Regions from separate parts of the Spirillospora sp. CA-142024 genome, predicted to be linked through region 3. Evidence: riboswitches for the same ligand, from Rfam matches in the RefSeq annotation. Region 3 holds a riboswitch; each other region holds the start of a gene.
What was found. Region 3 has a riboswitch for thiamine pyrophosphate ahead of thiO (glycine oxidase ThiO). Riboswitches for the same ligand answer to the same signal wherever they lie in the genome.
Positions count from the first base shown of each region.

Region 1: linked by a shared signal. The riboswitch ahead of ACQPZP_RS00740 (purine-cytosine permease family protein) and the one ahead of thiO (glycine oxidase ThiO) in region 3 are both predicted to bind thiamine pyrophosphate.
Region 2: linked by a shared signal. The riboswitch ahead of thiC (phosphomethylpyrimidine synthase ThiC) and the one ahead of thiO (glycine oxidase ThiO) in region 3 are both predicted to bind thiamine pyrophosphate.

Region 1 is NZ_CP192077.1:143,376-149,017, reverse strand. It holds gene ACQPZP_RS00750 (ATP-binding protein) at 1-197, opposite strand, end outside; gene ACQPZP_RS00745 (PAS domain-containing protein) at 568-2,574, opposite strand; gene ACQPZP_RS00740 (purine-cytosine permease family protein) at 2,652-3,998, opposite strand; TPP riboswitch at 3,991-4,107, opposite strand; gene ACQPZP_RS00735 (rhodanese-like domain-containing protein) at 4,171-4,506, opposite strand; gene ACQPZP_RS00730 (SSI family serine proteinase inhibitor) at 4,553-5,014, shown strand; gene ACQPZP_RS00725 (hypothetical protein) at 5,094-5,642, opposite strand, start outside.
Region 2 is NZ_CP192077.1:4,514,169-4,519,810, reverse strand. It holds gene ACQPZP_RS21720 (sensor histidine kinase) at 1-861, opposite strand, end outside; gene ACQPZP_RS21715 (hypothetical protein) at 989-2,077, shown strand; TPP riboswitch at 2,175-2,288, shown strand; gene thiC (phosphomethylpyrimidine synthase ThiC) at 2,284-4,044, shown strand; gene ACQPZP_RS21705 (TetR/AcrR family transcriptional regulator) at 4,218-4,805, shown strand; gene ACQPZP_RS21700 (metallophosphoesterase family protein) at 4,819-5,642, opposite strand, start outside.
Region 3 is NZ_CP192077.1:3,221,735-3,227,376, forward strand. It holds gene pknB (Stk1 family PASTA domain-containing Ser/Thr kinase) at 1-233, opposite strand, end outside; gene ACQPZP_RS15645 (DMT family transporter) at 270-1,238, opposite strand; gene ACQPZP_RS15650 (thiazole synthase) at 1,385-2,155, opposite strand; gene thiS (sulfur carrier protein ThiS) at 2,157-2,357, opposite strand; gene thiO (glycine oxidase ThiO) at 2,354-3,481, opposite strand; TPP riboswitch at 3,471-3,584, opposite strand; gene ACQPZP_RS15665 (NAD(P)/FAD-dependent oxidoreductase) at 3,680-4,897, shown strand; gene ACQPZP_RS15670 (Rv2175c family DNA-binding protein) at 4,974-5,348, shown strand; gene thiE (thiamine phosphate synthase) at 5,467-5,642, shown strand, end outside.

The DNA.
Region 1 (5,642 bases), 3.1 Mb from region 3:
CAGACCCTGACCTGACCGGAGGGCAGCGGCCGCGCGTGCCGGAGGGCGTTGCTGATGAGCTCGCTGACGATGACGCTCGCGTCGTCCACGACGGACTCGTAGACGCCGGAGCCGGCCAGTTCCGAGCCGAGGCGCCTGCGGGCGACCGCGACGCTGGACGGTGCGTGTGGCAGCAGTACGACGCTCGACGCCCTCACCTCCCCCTGGTTCCGCTCACTCGGACGAACCCCGTCATCGCTCTTCCGGTACGACCGGAATGCCCTGATGGCCGCGGCCGGAAACCCGAACGATTCAGTTCACCACCTGCACAACGAGTCACCGTACGACCGGTCACGGTGATCACCCCCGGATCGGAATCTCGTCACCAACGGCAACCATCAAAGGATCTATCCAGCCAACGGCGGATTTACTCCTCACGCGCGCGTTTCGTCCGTCACACCCTTGGGACACCGTACTTTCCCGCACGTAACCAGCGTGCCACCCGTCGAGATCACCGAAAGCCCTGGTCACGCAGCTCTCACCGGGCCGCCCGGGACGGAGTGTCCTCACGGTAAGTAACCGTCCGGATCAGGGCGAGGCCCGCAACACGAGGCGCATGCACGTGCCTTCGCCCGGACCGGCGCCACCTGCGGGTCCGTGACGCTCCGTAACCGAAAGCGGTCGAGTGGTTCGTTCCATATCACCCAGATCAACACTGGGCGTCCCTTTAGGTGGGCTTTGGGGGGGTTCAATGTGAGATATCGCACGCTGCGCGGGATGCGCGGAGATGGTGCCGCCCTGCGCCTCGGTCAGCCGTTTGACGATGTACAGGCCGAGCCCGATGCCGCCGAACCGCCGGCGGTCCCCGGCGTCCCCCTGCACGAACCGCTCGAAGATCCGTTCATGGTCGCCGAGCGGGATGCCGATCCCCTCGTCGGAGACGGTGACGACGATGCCGGACGCCTCCCGGCGTGCCCGGACGCCGACCGTCCCGCCGTCCGGCGAGTACTTGAACGCGTTCTCCAGCAGCTGCCCGAGGACGATGTCGGTCGCCATCGCGTCCCCCCGGCAGGACGGCAGGCCCGGCTCGATGTCCAGCTCGACGCGGTGCAGCGGCGACAGTGACCGGAATCCGGCGACGACGCCCTCCAGCACCCGGGTCAGGTCGAACGACTCGATCGTCACGGCCAGCTCGTCCGCGCCCGCGCGGGAGCCGAGCAGCAGGTGCTCGACGAGGCGCCCGAGCGACTGGGCGCGCTCGGCGATGGTGGCGACGGCGGCGCGGCGGTCGGTGTCGGCCATCTCGTCCCACCGGTTGACCAGCGTGGACGCGAACCCCTGCACGACCGTGATCGGGGTGCGCAGCTCGTGGCTGGTCGTGGCGAGGAACAGGTCCTTCGCCTCCTCCAGCGCCTTGGCCTCCGACACGTCGCGGAAGTCGACGACGAGCTCGCCGGTCTCCTCGATCTCGGCGGCCAGCACGTTCAGCCAGGTGCCCGACGCCAGCCGGAACGTCAGCTCCTCGCCGAGCGCCGGCATGTCGAACGGCAGCGGACGGCCGATCGCGTCCTCCGGTGGGATGCCGGTGAGAGTGTGCGCGGAGTGGTTCCAGTGCCGGACGACGAGGTCGTGGTCGAGCACCGCGATGCCGTCGGCGCTGGAGTCGATCACGGCGCGCTCGTGCGCGCGCTGCCGGACGACCTCCGCGTACGCGACCGCGTTGCCGACCGCGACCCCGGCGTGCCCGGCGAGCAGTTCCAGCAGCTCCAGCTCGGTATGCCCGACCTTGCGCCCGGAGAACAGGGCGTACAGCGCGCCGTACGGCCGGTTCTGCAGGTACGACAGGCCGAGCGCGATCGTGTGCAGACCGGACAGTTCAGACCAGATCAGGTCGCCGAGGCGCCGCTCGCCGGTGGTGAGCTTGACGGTCTTGCCCGACCGCAGCAGCTCCCCGACGAGGCTCGGCCGCAGCTCGGCGGACGTGCCGCGCATCCGCTCCGGCAGCCCGGACATGCTGACCAGCCGCAGCCGCTCGCCCTCGATCCGCACGAACCCGCCCGCGTCGGCGCCGGTCAGCTCGATCAGCGCGGCGGTGATCCGGTCGAGCACGACGGCGAGGTCGAGCTCGGCGCCCAGGTCGGCGACGATGTCGTTCAGCCGCCGGACGAGCCGGGCCCGCTCGGTCATGTGGTGCTGGACGATCTCGTCGTCGTCGACCGGGTGGTACACCCCGACCCAGCCGAGCAGCGTGCCGTCCGGGTCCTTCAGCAGGCTCGTGTCGATGCGCACGTCGATGAGCCGGCCGTCGCGGTGGAAGCGGCGGGTCGCGATCGAGATCTGCCCGCCCTCGCCCTCGCCGGCGCGGCGGGTGAGGAGCCGTTCGTGGACGGCGTTCTGCTCGGCCTTCAGCTCGTCCGGGACGATCGGGGGGACGCGTCCGATCATCTCCCGGGCCGGCCAGCCGAACATGCGCTCGGCCGCCGGGTTCCACACGGTCACCCGGTGCTTCTGGTCGACGGCCACGATCGCGTCGGCGGCGCTCTCGATGACGGCCCGCGCGATCGGATCGTGGACGTGTTCGTACACGTCTGTCATCGTGCCACCGGACTCCGGCCCACGGCCGGGCAACTTGCGCCGAAACTTGCTCGGCGACCCTTCTGCGAACCCAAACCTTACCGTTTGGTAAGCCTGCCGATGAGGGCGGCGGCCACCCCGGCGACCAGGAACGACAGCAGCGAGGCGCTCATCCAGGTCTGCGGCGTGAAGTGCAGCGCGTCCTGGACGTCGTGCCAGAGGCTCGCCCAGCGGCCGACCGTGCCGGGGTTGACGAGCTGGTAGACGACGAACCCGATCGCCCAGGCCGCGATCATCCCCCAGCGGGACGGGGCCATGCGCGAGACGTCCCAGCCGTCCCGCGTCCGGCGGCCGAGGAAGAAGTCGGCGGCGAGGACGCCGAGCATCGGCACGAACACCGACCCGATCAGCGACAGGAAGCCCGCGTAGTCGCCGATGTCCAGGACCAGCGCGAGGACGGTGATTCCGGCGCCGAGCACGACGCTCAGCACCCGGCGGTCGGCGCGCGGGAAGAGGTTCTGGATCGACACGGCGGTGGAGTAGGTGTCGGCGAACGACTGGTCCGCCTCCCGCAGCACTAACACGGCGAAGAACACCACGCCGAGCGCGGGGCCGAGGAACGGGTCGAAGATCTTGGTCGAGTCGCCCGCGACCAGCGCCAGCGCCAGCAGGCCGAGGACATAGGCGACGATCTGCGTGACGGAGTAGCCGGCGGCCGCGGCACCGAACGCCCCGCGCTCGGTCCGCGCGTGCCGGGTGTAGTCGGCGGCGACCGGTACCCAGGAGATCGACACGGCGAGGGCGGCGTCCGCCCCGACCCAGAAGCCGTCCCACGAGCCCTGCGTGAGGTCGGGCAGCGGCTGCCGGACGAGCTCCACGTAGAAGTACACGAGCGCGATCGCCACCGCTACCGTCACGTAGCGGCGCAGCACGCGCACCGAGCCGAGCGGCCAGATCGTCAGCACGGTCGTGACCGCCCCGGCGGCGATCACGTAGCCCCAGCGCGGGACGCCGTCCCACAGCTCGCGGGCCGCGTCCGCGATGACGATCAGCTCGAACGTCCCCCAGCCGACGAGCTGCGCGATGTTCAGGATCGTGGGCGCGTACGACAGCCGCGCGCCGAACAGTCCGCGCAGCAGCACCATCGCGGGCTGGCCGGTGCGGGCACCGGGCACGGCGGCGAGGCCGAGCATCAGCCCGCCGAGGGCCGTTCCGACGGCCATCGCGACGATTCCGGCCATGATCGAGATGGTCGGCCTGCCGTCGGCGTCCGGCGCGAGGACGGTGTAGGCGCCGGAGAAGGCCAGGAGGCTCACCCCGAGGTTGGCCCAGAAGGCGCTCTGGTCCCAGAAACCGAGGACCTTGGGGGCGGGTTCGTCGAGGGTGAAGGGGACCTCGTTGCGGGGCCGCTCGTCCTGAGGGCGCTTCTCGACGTCGGACGTCACGGGACACACTCCCTACGCCGGCATTACCCGGACAGGTTCATGCGGTCGGCGACGCCTTGAAGGCCGCCCTCTCAGCCCGGCTGTGGCCCGAGCTCCCGCGGGTATCGGTCAGGCCCGATCGTACAACCGCCCGACACGCCCTAAAAGGGGCGATCGCCTCATAGGTTGCAGATCACGCGACGTACGGCGGGCCGTCGCCGGCGCCCTCCATCGGACGCCCCGCCTCCGCCCAGCCCTTCATGCCGCCGTCGACGTTCCGCGCCAGCCAGCCCGCCTGGTTCAGCGCCACGGTCACCTGCGCGGACCGGGCCCCGGACCGGCAGATCACGTAAACCTCCTGGTCACGCGGGACCTCCCCGGCGCGGTCGCCGAGCTGGCCCATGGGGATGTGGACGGCCGCGGGCGCGTGGCCCGCGTCCCACTCGTCCTGCTCCCGGACGTCCAGCAGGTAGCCGTCCTGCGGAACGTCGGCGGCGACCACGGCGGGCACGTCTTCCCCGAAATTCATCACACCCCCATGGAACCGCGCGAAGCCCCCCTGCGTCGAATCACGCATGCGGTATCGGACGCTCCTTTTCGCGGCGCCCGGGCTGGCCATGCTCCTGTCTCTGGCCGCCTGCGGCGACGAACAGGCCAACGGAAACCCCGCCGACAAGCCCTCGGGCACGACGTCCGTGCAGCCGTCCGGCACGCCGGCGGACTCACTCACCGTTCAGGTCAAGGCTTCGAAGGAGGCACCCGCCAAGACCTGGAAGCTCACCTGCGCACCGCCGGGCGGCACACATCCCAAGGCCTCCGACGCGTGCGCGGCCCTGACCAAGGTCAAGGAACCCTTCAAACCCGTCCCCAAGGACCAGATGTGCACCAAGATCTACGGCGGTCCTGAGGTCGCCACGGTCACGGGCACCTGGCAGGGCAAGCGGATCGACACGAAGTTCACCCGGGCCGACGGCTGCCAGCTGCACCGCTGGAGCGAGATCGGCCCGCTGTTCGGCAACGTCCCCAAGGTCCGCTGAACCCCTGAACGAGCCATCCCCGTTCCGGCTCGGTGCAGGGACGAACAGGCCCCGGCCGCCCGGCCGGGGCCTGTTCGCGTCAGAGCCAGCCGCCGATGCTGCGGTTCTGGGAGACGGCGGTGTCGAAGGCCAGCGGGCAGGCCAGCACGAGCGTGCGCATCGGCTCCTGCAACTGGACGTGCATGCGCAGCACGTACCGGTCGGCACCGGTGAACACCTGCGACAGGAACTCGCCCATCCCTTCGAAACCGCGCTGGATCCGGGCGAGCTCCTGCTGCTGCCAGTCGGTGACCCGGCCGCTCAGCAGCTCGTAGTAGCCGATCTGCTGTTCCTGCGGTGTGAGGATCTCCCAGCCGCGCATCGCCCGCTTGCGCAGGTACCCGATCAGGCCGCCCTGGGGAGCGAGCACCTGCATGGTGGGCGTCCCCATGAACCCGTACGGCTTGTAGAAGTGGAAGTACGGCATGCCGTCCGGGCGGAAGATCGACAGTTTGCGTTCGGCCTTCGTCTGGCTGCCCTGGTTCATCACGCGCAGCGCCTTCTTGGCGCCGCTCACGCCTTCCTCGCGGACGTACGCGGCGGGCTGCCCCTGCGGACTCCAGATCGTGTAGTTCGCCTCGGTCGAGAA
Region 2 (5,642 bases), 1.3 Mb from region 3:
CTCGGGCGGCAGCGCCCCCACGTCGCCGTCCTGGAGGTCCACGTCGATCCCGCCGCCGCGGGCCGCCCGCGCCAGCTCCCCGATGCCGCCCGCGCCGGGCAGCGTCCCCGGCGTCCCGACGTCGGTCCCGCGCAGAACCTGGAGCGTACCGCGCAGCTCGGTGCGGGCGTCCCGGCACGTGCCCGCGATCGACGCGAGGGCATCGGCGAGCTCCTCCCGGTCGAGGGGGCGGTCCCCGCGCACCAGATGGGCCGCGGCGCCGGCCTGGACGCCGATCAGCGTGATGCTGTGCGCGAGGAGGTCGTGCAGGTCGCGGGCGATCCGCAGGCGCTCCTCGGCGACCCGCCGCCGCGCCTCCTGGTCCCGTGTCCGCTCGGCCCGCTCGGCCCGCTCGGTGATCGTCGCGAGCCGCGCCCGGTGCACCCGCCACACCTGGACGGCGATCACGACGGACACCACCGCCTCGATGACCGCGATCTGCTCGCGCAGCGAGCCGCCGCCCGCCCGCATCGCCATGCCGACCACGCACACGGCGAGCAGGGACGCGACCACGCCGAGGACGATCCGGACCCGGTGCCCGAGCACCGCGTAGGCGAACAGCGCGATCACCTCGGCGGGCACGAGCGCGTGGTGCTGGTACTGCGCCAGGTGGTACGGGAGCACGAGGACCACCAGCGAGACCAGACCCGGGGTCGGCCGGCGCCTGATGACCGCGAGCGGCACGTGCGCGGCCGCCAGCAGCAGCGCCCCCGGCGCGTCCAGCTCCCGGACGCCCGGCCACACCGCCGCGACGACCGCCGCGGCCCCCGCCAGCAGCGTCGCGAGCAGGGCGTCCTTCGCCGTCACACCGACCCTGGGCATCGTCACCACCCGGCCATTGTCCCCGAGTCCCGCGATCTTCGCGCATCACCCCGTCTCATCGCGCTCTTCTTCGGGACCGGCCGCCCCGCCCTATAGTTCTGCAAACCCCGTCACGAAGGGCCGACAGTTGTCCGTCCCCCCGCCCGCTGTCCCCCCGCCGGAACTCCGGATCACGCTCGGCCGGAGAGCGTACCGACGGCCGTTCCGGATCTTCCTCTCCGCGCTCGCCGCCGGCCTGCTCGTCTCCCTGTCCACGCGTTCCAGCGCCGAAGCCTGGGAACCGGAGAAGGCCCGCCAGGTCATCGGCTTCTTCGGCGGCGGCTGCGCGCTCGTCGCGCTGGCGGCCGCCCTCTGGGCATGGGCGATCTACCGCGACCGCCTCGTCGTGACCATCTCGGAGAAGGGCGTGACCCTTCGCCGCCGCAAGCAGCTGGCGGAGATCCCGGCCGGCGCGGTCGAGGCGGCCGGGATCACGTGGCCGGTCACCGACCCCGTCTGGACGATCTGGTTCGACCCCGAGGCGGCGCCGGGCGTCGACGCCGTCGCGGAGGTCGAGGGCGGCGCCGTGACGCTGCTGCGCGACCGGTCGCTCCCCCTGGGCTGGGTCCGTGCGGCGGAGAACGCGACCGCGGAGATCCTGGGCGCCGTCTGGCGCGTCATGGACGACGAAGGCAGGGAGGTACCGCCGCCCCCGGCGGGCGCCCTGCTCAAGGCGGACCGCGTCCTGGTCGACGGCGTCGGCCGCTACCGCGACGAACGCGGCGGCGCCCTCCTCGCCGTGGCCCACGGCCCGCTCGGCAGGCCGCCGCGGGGGCGGTCGGGCTTCTTCCCCCTCGCCTCCGGGAGAGGCCGCCGGAGGATCGTGCTGCGCGATCCCCACGCCCGCACGCTGCTGGTGCTCAAGCGCCGGTCCTCGCCGCTGGGCCGCGACCGCCTGCGCGTCTTCGACCCCGAGGGCCGCCTCCTCGGCGTGGTGCGCGGCCGCCATGAGCCGTCCTTCCACACCACCGGCGGCGTGCTTCTCGGCAGCACCCGGCAGGCCGGCGACCGCCACGTCGTCACCGGCGTGGACGGACGGCGGTCGGCCACGCTGCGGGCCAGGAGCGGCGCCGACGACAGCCGCATGTGGCTGGAGCGGTCGCCGTCGGCTCCGGAACCGCTTCGCGCGCTCACCCTGGCCCTGCCCATGGCCGTGCGCACCGCCCGCCAGTCCTGATGCCGGCGCTCAGGCATCCCGCGCACGGTCCACGCGGGCGCGCTTACCGTATCGGCGGCGGTTGCGGCAACGGGGGTGCGGCGGGTTAGCGTCGGGGGCGACAGATCGCGGGGGCCCGGCGAACCGGGCTGAGATAGCGGCTGGGACGGCCGCTGACCGCATGAACCTGACCGGGTAATGCCGGCGTAGGGAGAGATCGAGTCGTCATGACCGAACCTGTGGTTCCAGCTGCGCGCAAGACCTACCTCCAGGGCTCGCGCCCCGACATCCGCGTCCCGATGCGGGAGGTGCCGCTGACCAACGGCGACGCCGTCGTCCTGTACGACACCTCCGGGCCGTACACCGATCCTGAGCAGGACACCGACGTCCGCAGGGGGCTGCCCCCGGTGCGGGAGGCGTGGATCGCCGAGCGCGGCGACACCGTCCCGTACGAGGGGCGGGCGGCGCGTCCCGAGGACGACGGGAGGCGGTCGGCGCCCGCCGCCCTTCCCGGGGGCGGCGGCCCCCCGCAGGTGGTCCGGGAGGACTTCCTGCCGCGGCGGCCGCGCCGGGCGGCCGGCGGCGCGGTGACCCAGCGCGCCTACGCGCGCCGCGGGGAGATCACGCCGGAGATGGAGTTCGCGGCGCTGCGCGAGGGCGTGCCGCCGGAGTTCGTCCGGGACGAGCTGGCGGCCGGGCGCGCCGTGCTGCCCGCCAACGTCAACCACCCCGAGATCGAGCCGATGGTCATCGGGCGGAACTTCCTGGTGAAGGTGAACGCGAACATCGGCAACTCGGCGGTCGCGTCCTCGGTCGAGGACGAGGTCGAGAAGATGACGTGGGCGACCCGGTGGGGGGCCGACACGATCATGGACCTGTCGACGGGGAAGGACATCCACACCACCCGGGAGTGGATCCTGCGGAACTCCCCGGTGCCGGTCGGGACCGTCCCGCTGTACCAGGCCGTCGAGAAGGTCGGCGGCGACCCCGCTGAGCTGACCTACGAGGTCTTCCGCGACACGGTGATCGAGCAGGCGGAGCAGGGCGTGGACTACATGACCGTGCACGCCGGGGTCCTGCTCCCGTACGTGCCGCTGACGGCGCGGCGCAAGACGGGGATCGTGTCGCGCGGCGGGTCGATCATGGCGGCCTGGTGCCTGGCGCACCACGAGGAGAACTTCCTCTACACGCACTTCCGGGAGCTGTGCGAGATCTTCGCCGCGTACGACGTCACCTGGTCGCTCGGGGACGGCCTGCGCCCCGGCTCGATCGCGGACGCCAACGACGAGGCGCAGTTCGCCGAGCTGCGCACGCAGGGCGAGCTGACGAGGATCGCGGCGGAGTACGGCGACCAGGTGATGAACGAGGGGCCCGGGCACGTCCCGATGCACAAGATCAAGGAGAACGTCGACCTGCAGCAGGAGTGGTGCGACGGGGCGCCGTTCTACACGCTCGGCCCGCTGACCACCGACATCGCGCCCGGCTACGACCACATCACCTCGGCGATCGGCGCCGCGATGATCGGCTGGCACGGCACCGCGATGCTCTGCTACGTCACGCCGAAGGAGCACCTCGGGCTGCCGGACCGCGACGACGTCAAGGCCGGCGTGATCGCCTACAAGATCGCCGCGCACGCCGCCGACCTGGCCAAGGGGCATCCGGGCGCGCAGGCGTGGGACGACGCGCTGTCGGACGCGCGGTTCGACTTCCGGTGGGAGGACCAGTTCAGCCTCTCCCTCGATCCGGACACCGCCCGCGCGTTCCACGACGCGACGCTCCCGGCGGCGCCCGCGAAGACCGCGCACTTCTGCTCGATGTGCGGCCCGCACTTCTGCTCGATGAAGATCACGCGGGACGTCCGGCGGTACGCCGGCGAGCACGGGCTGGCCGAGGACGAGGCGCTCGCCGCCGGGATGCGGGAGAAGGCGGCGGAGTTCAAGGCGGCAGGCGGGCGGGTCTACCTGCCGGTCTCCCCCGCCGGTTCCTGACCGCACGGCGTCCGGCCCGCCGCGGCGCCGTCCGCGGCGGGCCGGGCGTCCGGGTGCATCCGGCCACCGGTCACCGGGGCGGCGCGGATAGGATCGAAGGACCGTTCCAAAGCCGCGGATCCCCTCGAATCGCCGCAGCGCCGTCTACCCGCCGGGAAGGACCGACGACCCAGGTGACCAGCGACGACACGCCGAAGGCCCGCGCCCGGGCGGTGCGCGCCGACGTGCGCCGCAACCGTGCGCGGCTGCTCGCCGCCGCGCGGGAGACGTTCGAGCGGGACGGGGCCGGCGCGTCCCTGGAGGCCGTCGCCCGTGGCGCCGGGGTCGGCATCGGCACGCTCTACCGCCACTTCCCCACCCGCCAGGACCTCCTGGAGGCGCTGCTCGCCGGGGTCTACGACGACCTCGCCGCGGCGGCCCGCGATCTGATGGTCACCCCGGCGCCGGACGAGGCCCTCATGACGTGGCTGCGGACGTTCATCTCCGAGGTCACGGCGTTCCCCGGGATGGCGGCCTCGGCGATGGTGTCGCTCCAGGACGAGCGGCCGGAACCGTCCCGCTCCTGGAGGGCGATGCACGGGGCGGGCGAGGCGCTGTTCGCCCGCGCTCAGCGCGCCGGGGACGCGCCCGCGGGGGTCTCGTTCACCGACGTGCTCCGGCTCGCCGGGGCGATCGCGGCGGTCACCGAGCGGGAACCGGTCGCCGCGGGCCGGCTGCTGTCGCTCGCCGCCACCGGCGTGATGCCGGGCAAGGCCCGCTAGCCCTCGCCGCCGGTCAGGCCGTCTCGGGACCGGGCAGGACGCGGCGAGGGCCGCGCGGCTCCTCGCCCCGCTTGCGCCATTCGCGCGGGTAGCCGACCGACACCTCGATGTGCGGGACGTCGCCGGTCCAGATCGTCCGCGGGATGTGCAGGTGCCCGTACACGACGGACACCGCGCCGTAGCGCGCGTGCCAGTCCGCGGTGCGCTCGGTGCCGCACCACTGGGCGAACTCGGGATACCACAGGACGCGGGTGGGTTCGCGGACGAGCGGCCAATGGTTGACGAGCACGGTCCGCGTTCCCGGTTCCAGGGCGGCCAGGCGTTCCTCGGTGTAGGCGATCCGGGCGTCGCACCAGGCGTCCCGAGTGGGGTACGGGTCGGGGTGCAGGTAGACCTCGTCGGTGCACACGACGCCCGCCTCGTGTGCGACCGCAAGCGCCTCTTCCTTGGTGGACGTCCCGTCCGGCCGGAAGGTGTAGTCGTACAGGATGAACAGCGGCGCGACCGTCACGGGACCGGCCTCGCCGTCCCACACCGGGTACGGGTCCTCAGGGGTCAGCACGCCCAGGCCGCGGCACATGTCGACGAGCCGGCGGTAGCGGGCCTCGCCGCGCAGCGCCACCGGGTCGTCCTTGACGGTCCACAGCTCGTGGTTGCCTGGCACCCACAGCACGGTCGCGAAGCGCTCGCTCAGCGTGCAGAGCGCCCACTCTACGTCGGCGAAGTGCTCGGCGACATCGCCCGCCACGATCAGCCAGTCGCCGCCGGACACCGGCCGCAGTCCCTCGACGAACGCGCGGTTCTCCGGGAACCCCACGTGCAGGTCGCTGATCGCGT
Region 3 (5,642 bases):
ACGTTCGGGTGGGAGAGCGCGGCCGCGGCCTTGGCCTCCCCGATGAAGCGGGCGACGAAGTCCTCGTCGGAGGCGAGTCCGGCGTGCATCACCTTGATCGCGATGATGCGGTCGAGCCTGATGTCGCGCGCGACGTAGACCGTGGCCATGCCGCCGCGCGCGATGCGGGACTCAATGCGGTAGCGCCCGTCGAGCACCCGCCCGACGAGTGGATCAGCAACCGTCGTGTCCATCGGTGCGAGTTTACGGGCGAATCGGCGTGGATCTCATCAGTCGCGAGTATGAGCATCGATGAGCCCGGAGTGTGATTCCGGGGCGCCGGGTTCCGGAGTGACCGGCGGGACGCGGCGGCGGAGCGGCCGGGTGCTGCGGGACACGGCCACGCCGGCGAGGCAGAGCAGGCCGCCGGCCAGCGTGATCAGCCCGGGGACCTCGCCGAGGAACAGCCACGACATCGCGACCACGAGGGCGGGCGCGGCGTAGGTGGTGGCGCCCATCTTCCCGGCGGACGTGCGGGCCAGCGCGTAACCCCAGGTGGTGAAGGCGATCGCGGTCGGGAAGACGCCCAGGTAGATCATGTTGAGGGTGGCGCCGGCCGGGGCGTCCGCGGCCTGCGCGACGAGCTGCCCGGAGAACGGCAGGCAGGCGAGCGCGCCGATCGCGCAGGCGAACGTGGTGAACTGCAGTGCCGAGGCGTGCCGCAGCGCGGGCTTCTGGCTCACCACGCCGGCCGCGTAGGTGACGGCGGCGAGCAGGCAGAGCAGAACCCCGCCGACGGACGAGCGGCCCTCACCGGACATCGACAGTCCGACGACGGCGGCGCCGGTGAACGACACGGCCATGCCGGTCATCAGCCGGGGCGGCAGGCCCTCCTTCAGCAGCCAGCCGCCGAGGAGCGCGATGAGGATCGGCCCGATGTTGACGACGAGGGCGGCGGTGCCCGCGTCCACCAGTTGCTCGCCCCAGTTCAGCGCGACCATGTAGGCGCCGAACCACAGCAGGCCCGCCGTGACGATGCCGGGCCAGGCCGCCTTGGGCGGGAGGCCCTCCCGCCGGACGAGCCAGAGCGCGCCCAGCACGACCGTTCCGGAGAGGAGGCGGCCGAGGGCGAGGGCTCCGGGGCTGTACTCGGCGCCCGCGCTGCGGATCGCGACGAAGGCCGACGCCCAGAGAACCACCGTCACCGTGGCGGCCGCCACCGCGAGTTTGCCGACGCGCGCGCCGCTGTCCTGCTGCATGTCACGCACCTTAGGTATGGGTCGTTTCCATGAACACCGAAACGATCTGCCGGGTTGCGGCACGGCGTCCGGTGGACGGCCCCAAGTCTGGAGGCGCGGACATTTCAGGTCCAGCGAAAACTTCTACAACCGAACCTTTAGTGATGCTACGAGGTGGCGAGGCCCTCGAAGGGGGAGGACGCCTGCGCGTACCGGCGCTTCGGGATCCGCCCGGCCAGCCTGGCGAGCCGCCCGCCCTCGACCGCGTGCCGCATCGCGGCGGCCATCCGGGCGGGGGACTGCGCGCGGGTCACGGCGGTCGCGAGGAGCACGGCGTCGCAGCCGAGCTCCATGGCCAGGGCGGCGTCGGACGCGGTGCCGAGCCCCGCGTCCAGGATCACCGGGACGTTCGCGCGCTCGACGATCAGCTCGATGTTGTGCGGGTTGCGGATGCCGAGGCCCGACCCGATCGGGGAGCCGAGCGGCATCACGGCCGCGCAGCCGAGCTGCTCCAGGCGGTGCGCGAGGACGGGGTCGTCGTTGGTGTACGGCAGGACGGTGAAACCGTCGTCGACGAGCTGCTCGGCGGCCTCCACGAGCTCGATCGGGTCGGGCAGCAGCGTGCGCTCGTCCGCGATCACCTCCAGCTTGACCCAGGCCGTGCCGAGCGCCTCGCGGGCGAGCTTGGCCGTGAGGACGGCCTCGCCCGCGGTGAAGCAGCCCGCCGTGTTCGGCAGCACCCGGATGCCGCACTCGGCCAGCACGTCCAGCACCGACCCGCGCGCGGACGGGTCCACCCGCCGCATCGCGACCGTGGTCAGCTCGGTCCCGGACGCGGTGAGCGCCTCCCGCAGCACCGTCATGCTGGGCGCGCCCCCGGTCCCCATGATCAGCCGCGAGCCCAGCTCCTCTCCGGCGATGACCAGCTTGTCCTCCACGTCACCCTCCCTGTACGGCGGTCAAGACTTCGAGCCGGTCGGCGTCGCGCAGGGTCGTCGTGTCCCAGGCCGAGCGCCGGACGACCTCGTCGTTGAGCGCGGCGGCCACGCCGGTCCCCGCGCCGGTGACGGACGCGACGGCCTCGGCGACGCTCACGCCCTCGGGCAGCTCGCGCGGCTCACCGTTGACGATCACCTTCATGCGGTCACCCCGGCGGAGAAGCGGCCGGGGGTGAACGGCCCGGCGACCTCGGGTACGGGCCCGTCCAGCAGCATCGCGGACAGGATGTCCGCGCTCACCGGGGTGAGCAGGATGCCGTTGCGGAAGTGCCCGGTGCCGACGTACAGGCCGGGCATCGCGGTGGGGCCCATCACGGGCGCGTTGTCCGGGGAGCCCGGACGCAGCCCGGCCGTGACCTCGGCGAACTCCAGTTCGGTGATGCCGGGCAGCAGCTCCCGGGCGTCCCGCAGCAGTTCCCAGAGGCCGCCGGCGGTGACGCGCGTGTCGAAGCCCAGCTCCTCCTGCGTGGCGCCGACGACGACCTCGCCGTCGGCGCGCGGCACCAGGTAGACCGACGATCCCTTCACGAGCCCGCGGGTCGACCGCCGGATGAACGGCGTCCGGGTGCGGAGCCGGAGCACCTGCCCCTTCACCGGGCGGACGGGGGGCACGGTCCCCGGCGGCAGGCCCTCCAGGTCGCCCGACCACGGTCCGGCGGCCAGCAGCACCCGGTCCGCGTGGATCACCGTCCCGTCGTCCAGCCCCACCCCGGCCGCCGCGCCGCTCTCGGCGACGACGCGCGCGGCGCGCCGCCGGACGAGCCGGACGCCCAGCCGCTCGCACGCCGCCAGCAGCGCCGGGGTGAGCCGGCGCGGGTCGACCGAGCCGTCCTCGGGGGCGAGCAGGCCGCCGCGGACGCCGGGCGCGAGCATCGGCTCCAGCCGCCGGCACTCCCGGCCGGTCAGGGCCTCGACGGGAATGCCGAGGCTCTCCTGGAAGCGGCGCAGGTCGTCCAGGTACCGGAGGTCGTCGGAGTCGGACGCGACCTCGATGATCCCGTCGGTGCGGTAACCGGTCTCCAGGCCGGTCAGCTCCTCCAGTTCGGCGACGAACGCGCCGTACCGGTCGCGGGAGGCGAGGCCGAGCCGCAGCAGCGGCTCCTCGCCGTACGTCAGCTCGCCGACCGGGGTGAGCATGCCCGCCGCCACGGACGAGGCGCCGGACGCGGGCGCCGGATCGACGAGGGTGACGGCGGCGCCGCCCGCCGCGGCCCGCCAGGCGGTGGCCAGGCCGATGACCCCGGCGCCGATGATCACGATCTGCATGCGCGCTCCCTTCGCCGGCATGATCCGGATCAGGTCGTGGCGGTCGGCGGCCCGTTCAGCCGCCCTCTCAGCCCGGTCGCACCGGACTCCCGCGCTCTGTGCCGTTTTTACCCGGTTCCCACCTTACGACCTTGGCGAAGCGCGCCACTGCCTGGACAGGTGTCCATCAGAGAATCGCCGCCGGTTAGGGTTGCCTTCATGGAGAGGGTCATCGTCGTTGGCGGCGGGCTGGCCGGCGTGCGCGCCGCCGAGGCCCTGCGGAGCAAGGGGTACGAGGGCGCGCTGACCCTCGTGTCGGCGGAGCGGCACCGGCCCTACGACCGTCCGCCGCTGTCGAAGGCCGTCCTCGCGGGCGAGTCCGACGACACGACCGTCGACGCCGACTGGGACGCGCTGCGCTGCGAGCTGCTGCTCGGCGAGCGCGCCACCGGCCTGCGGCTGGACGGGCCCGGGCGCGGCGGCACGGTCGCGTCCACGGCGGGCGACCTTCCGTTCGACGGCCTGGTGATCGCGACCGGCGCGGCCCCGATCACGCTGCCGGGGGACGGGCGCCAGCACGTCCTGCGCACCATCGACGAGTCCCGCGACCTGCGGGCCCGGCTCGTGGAGGGCGCCCGGATCGTGATCGTCGGGGCGGGCTGGATCGGCGCAGAGGTCGCCACGACCGCGGCCGGGAAGGGCTGCCGCGTCACCGTCGTGGAGGCGGCCGACACCCCGCTCGCCAACGCGATCGGGTCCGAGGTGGGCGCGCTCACCGCGCCCTGGTACGCCGAGGCCGGGGTCGAGTTGCGGACCGGCGTCAAGGTGGCGGAGGTGCGCGACGGCGGCCTCGTCCTCGCCGGCGGGGCGACGATCGACGCGGACGAGGTGGTCGTCGGCGTCGGCGTCCGGCCCGTCCTGTCCTGGCTGGAGGGCTCCGGCCTGCTGCTGGAGCGCGGCGTGGTCACCGACGGCTCCTTCCGCGCCTACATGGGCGAGGAGGATCCCGGTTCGCTCCGCCCGGACGTCGTGGCGGTCGGGGACTGCGCCGCCTGGTGGTCGCGGCGCTACGGGCGGCGGCTCCTCGTCGAGCACTGGGACACCGCCCTCAACGCCCCCGAGGTCGCCGCCGCGGCCCTCCTCGGCCGGGACGCCGAGTACGACGCCGCCCCCTACTTCTGGTCCGAGCAGTTCGGCCGCATGGTCCAGTACGCGGGCAGTCACGCCGCGTCCGAGCGGCTCGTCCACCGGGGCGACCCGTCAGGCCGCAGGTGGGCCGTGGCGTGGCTCACCGGCGACCGCCTGGACGCGATCCTCACCGTCGACCGGCCCCGCGACCTGGTACAGGCGAGGCGGGTGATCGCCGCCGGGACGCCGGTGGATCCGGAGGCGATCGCCGACCCGGACGTGCCCGTCCGGCAGGCTGTTCGCGGATAGCGATCGCGGGTGGGGTAACGGTTGTCCAGGGGGTTTGAGGGTTCCGATGGCGTGGTAGCAAGGGGGCGTGACGCAGATGCACGCAACCGTTGACAGCGCACTGGACCCCCGCACCGACGCCCTCGCCGGCGAATGGCTCACCCTCAGGGAGACCGCCGAGCGGCTCGGGATCAAGCCCCACCGGATCAAGCAGCTCATCCACGAGCACCGGATCCTCGCGGTGCGCCGGGAGGGCGAACCCATGGTGCCCGCGGCCTTCATCAAGGACGGCCAGGTCATCAAGGGGCTGCCCGGCACGCTGACGCTCCTGTCGGACGCCGGATTCGACGACGTCGAGACGATCCGCTGGCTGTTCACGGCCGACGACACGCTGCCGGGAACGCCCGTGGACGCGCTCACCGAGAACCGGGGGACCGAGGTCCGCCGCCGCGCCCAGGCACTGGCTTTCTAGGGCGCCCCGCGCTTTCCAGGGCATGCGACGCATGTGACACGATCGCGGGGTCACGCGGGACGGCACCGGACCGCCGCGTGACCTCGTGACCGCTCTTGGGAAAGGACGTTCCTCCGCCGTGTCCAGGCACCTCCCCGGCGAGCGCGCGGTCGCCCTGCGCGCCCGGCTCAGCCGAGCCCGCCTCTACCTCTGCACGGACGCGCGTGAGCGGCAGGGGGACCTCCCCGACTTCCTGGACGCGGTCCTCGGAGCTGGCGTCGACCTCGTCCAGCTCCGCCAGAAGGGCCTGGAGGC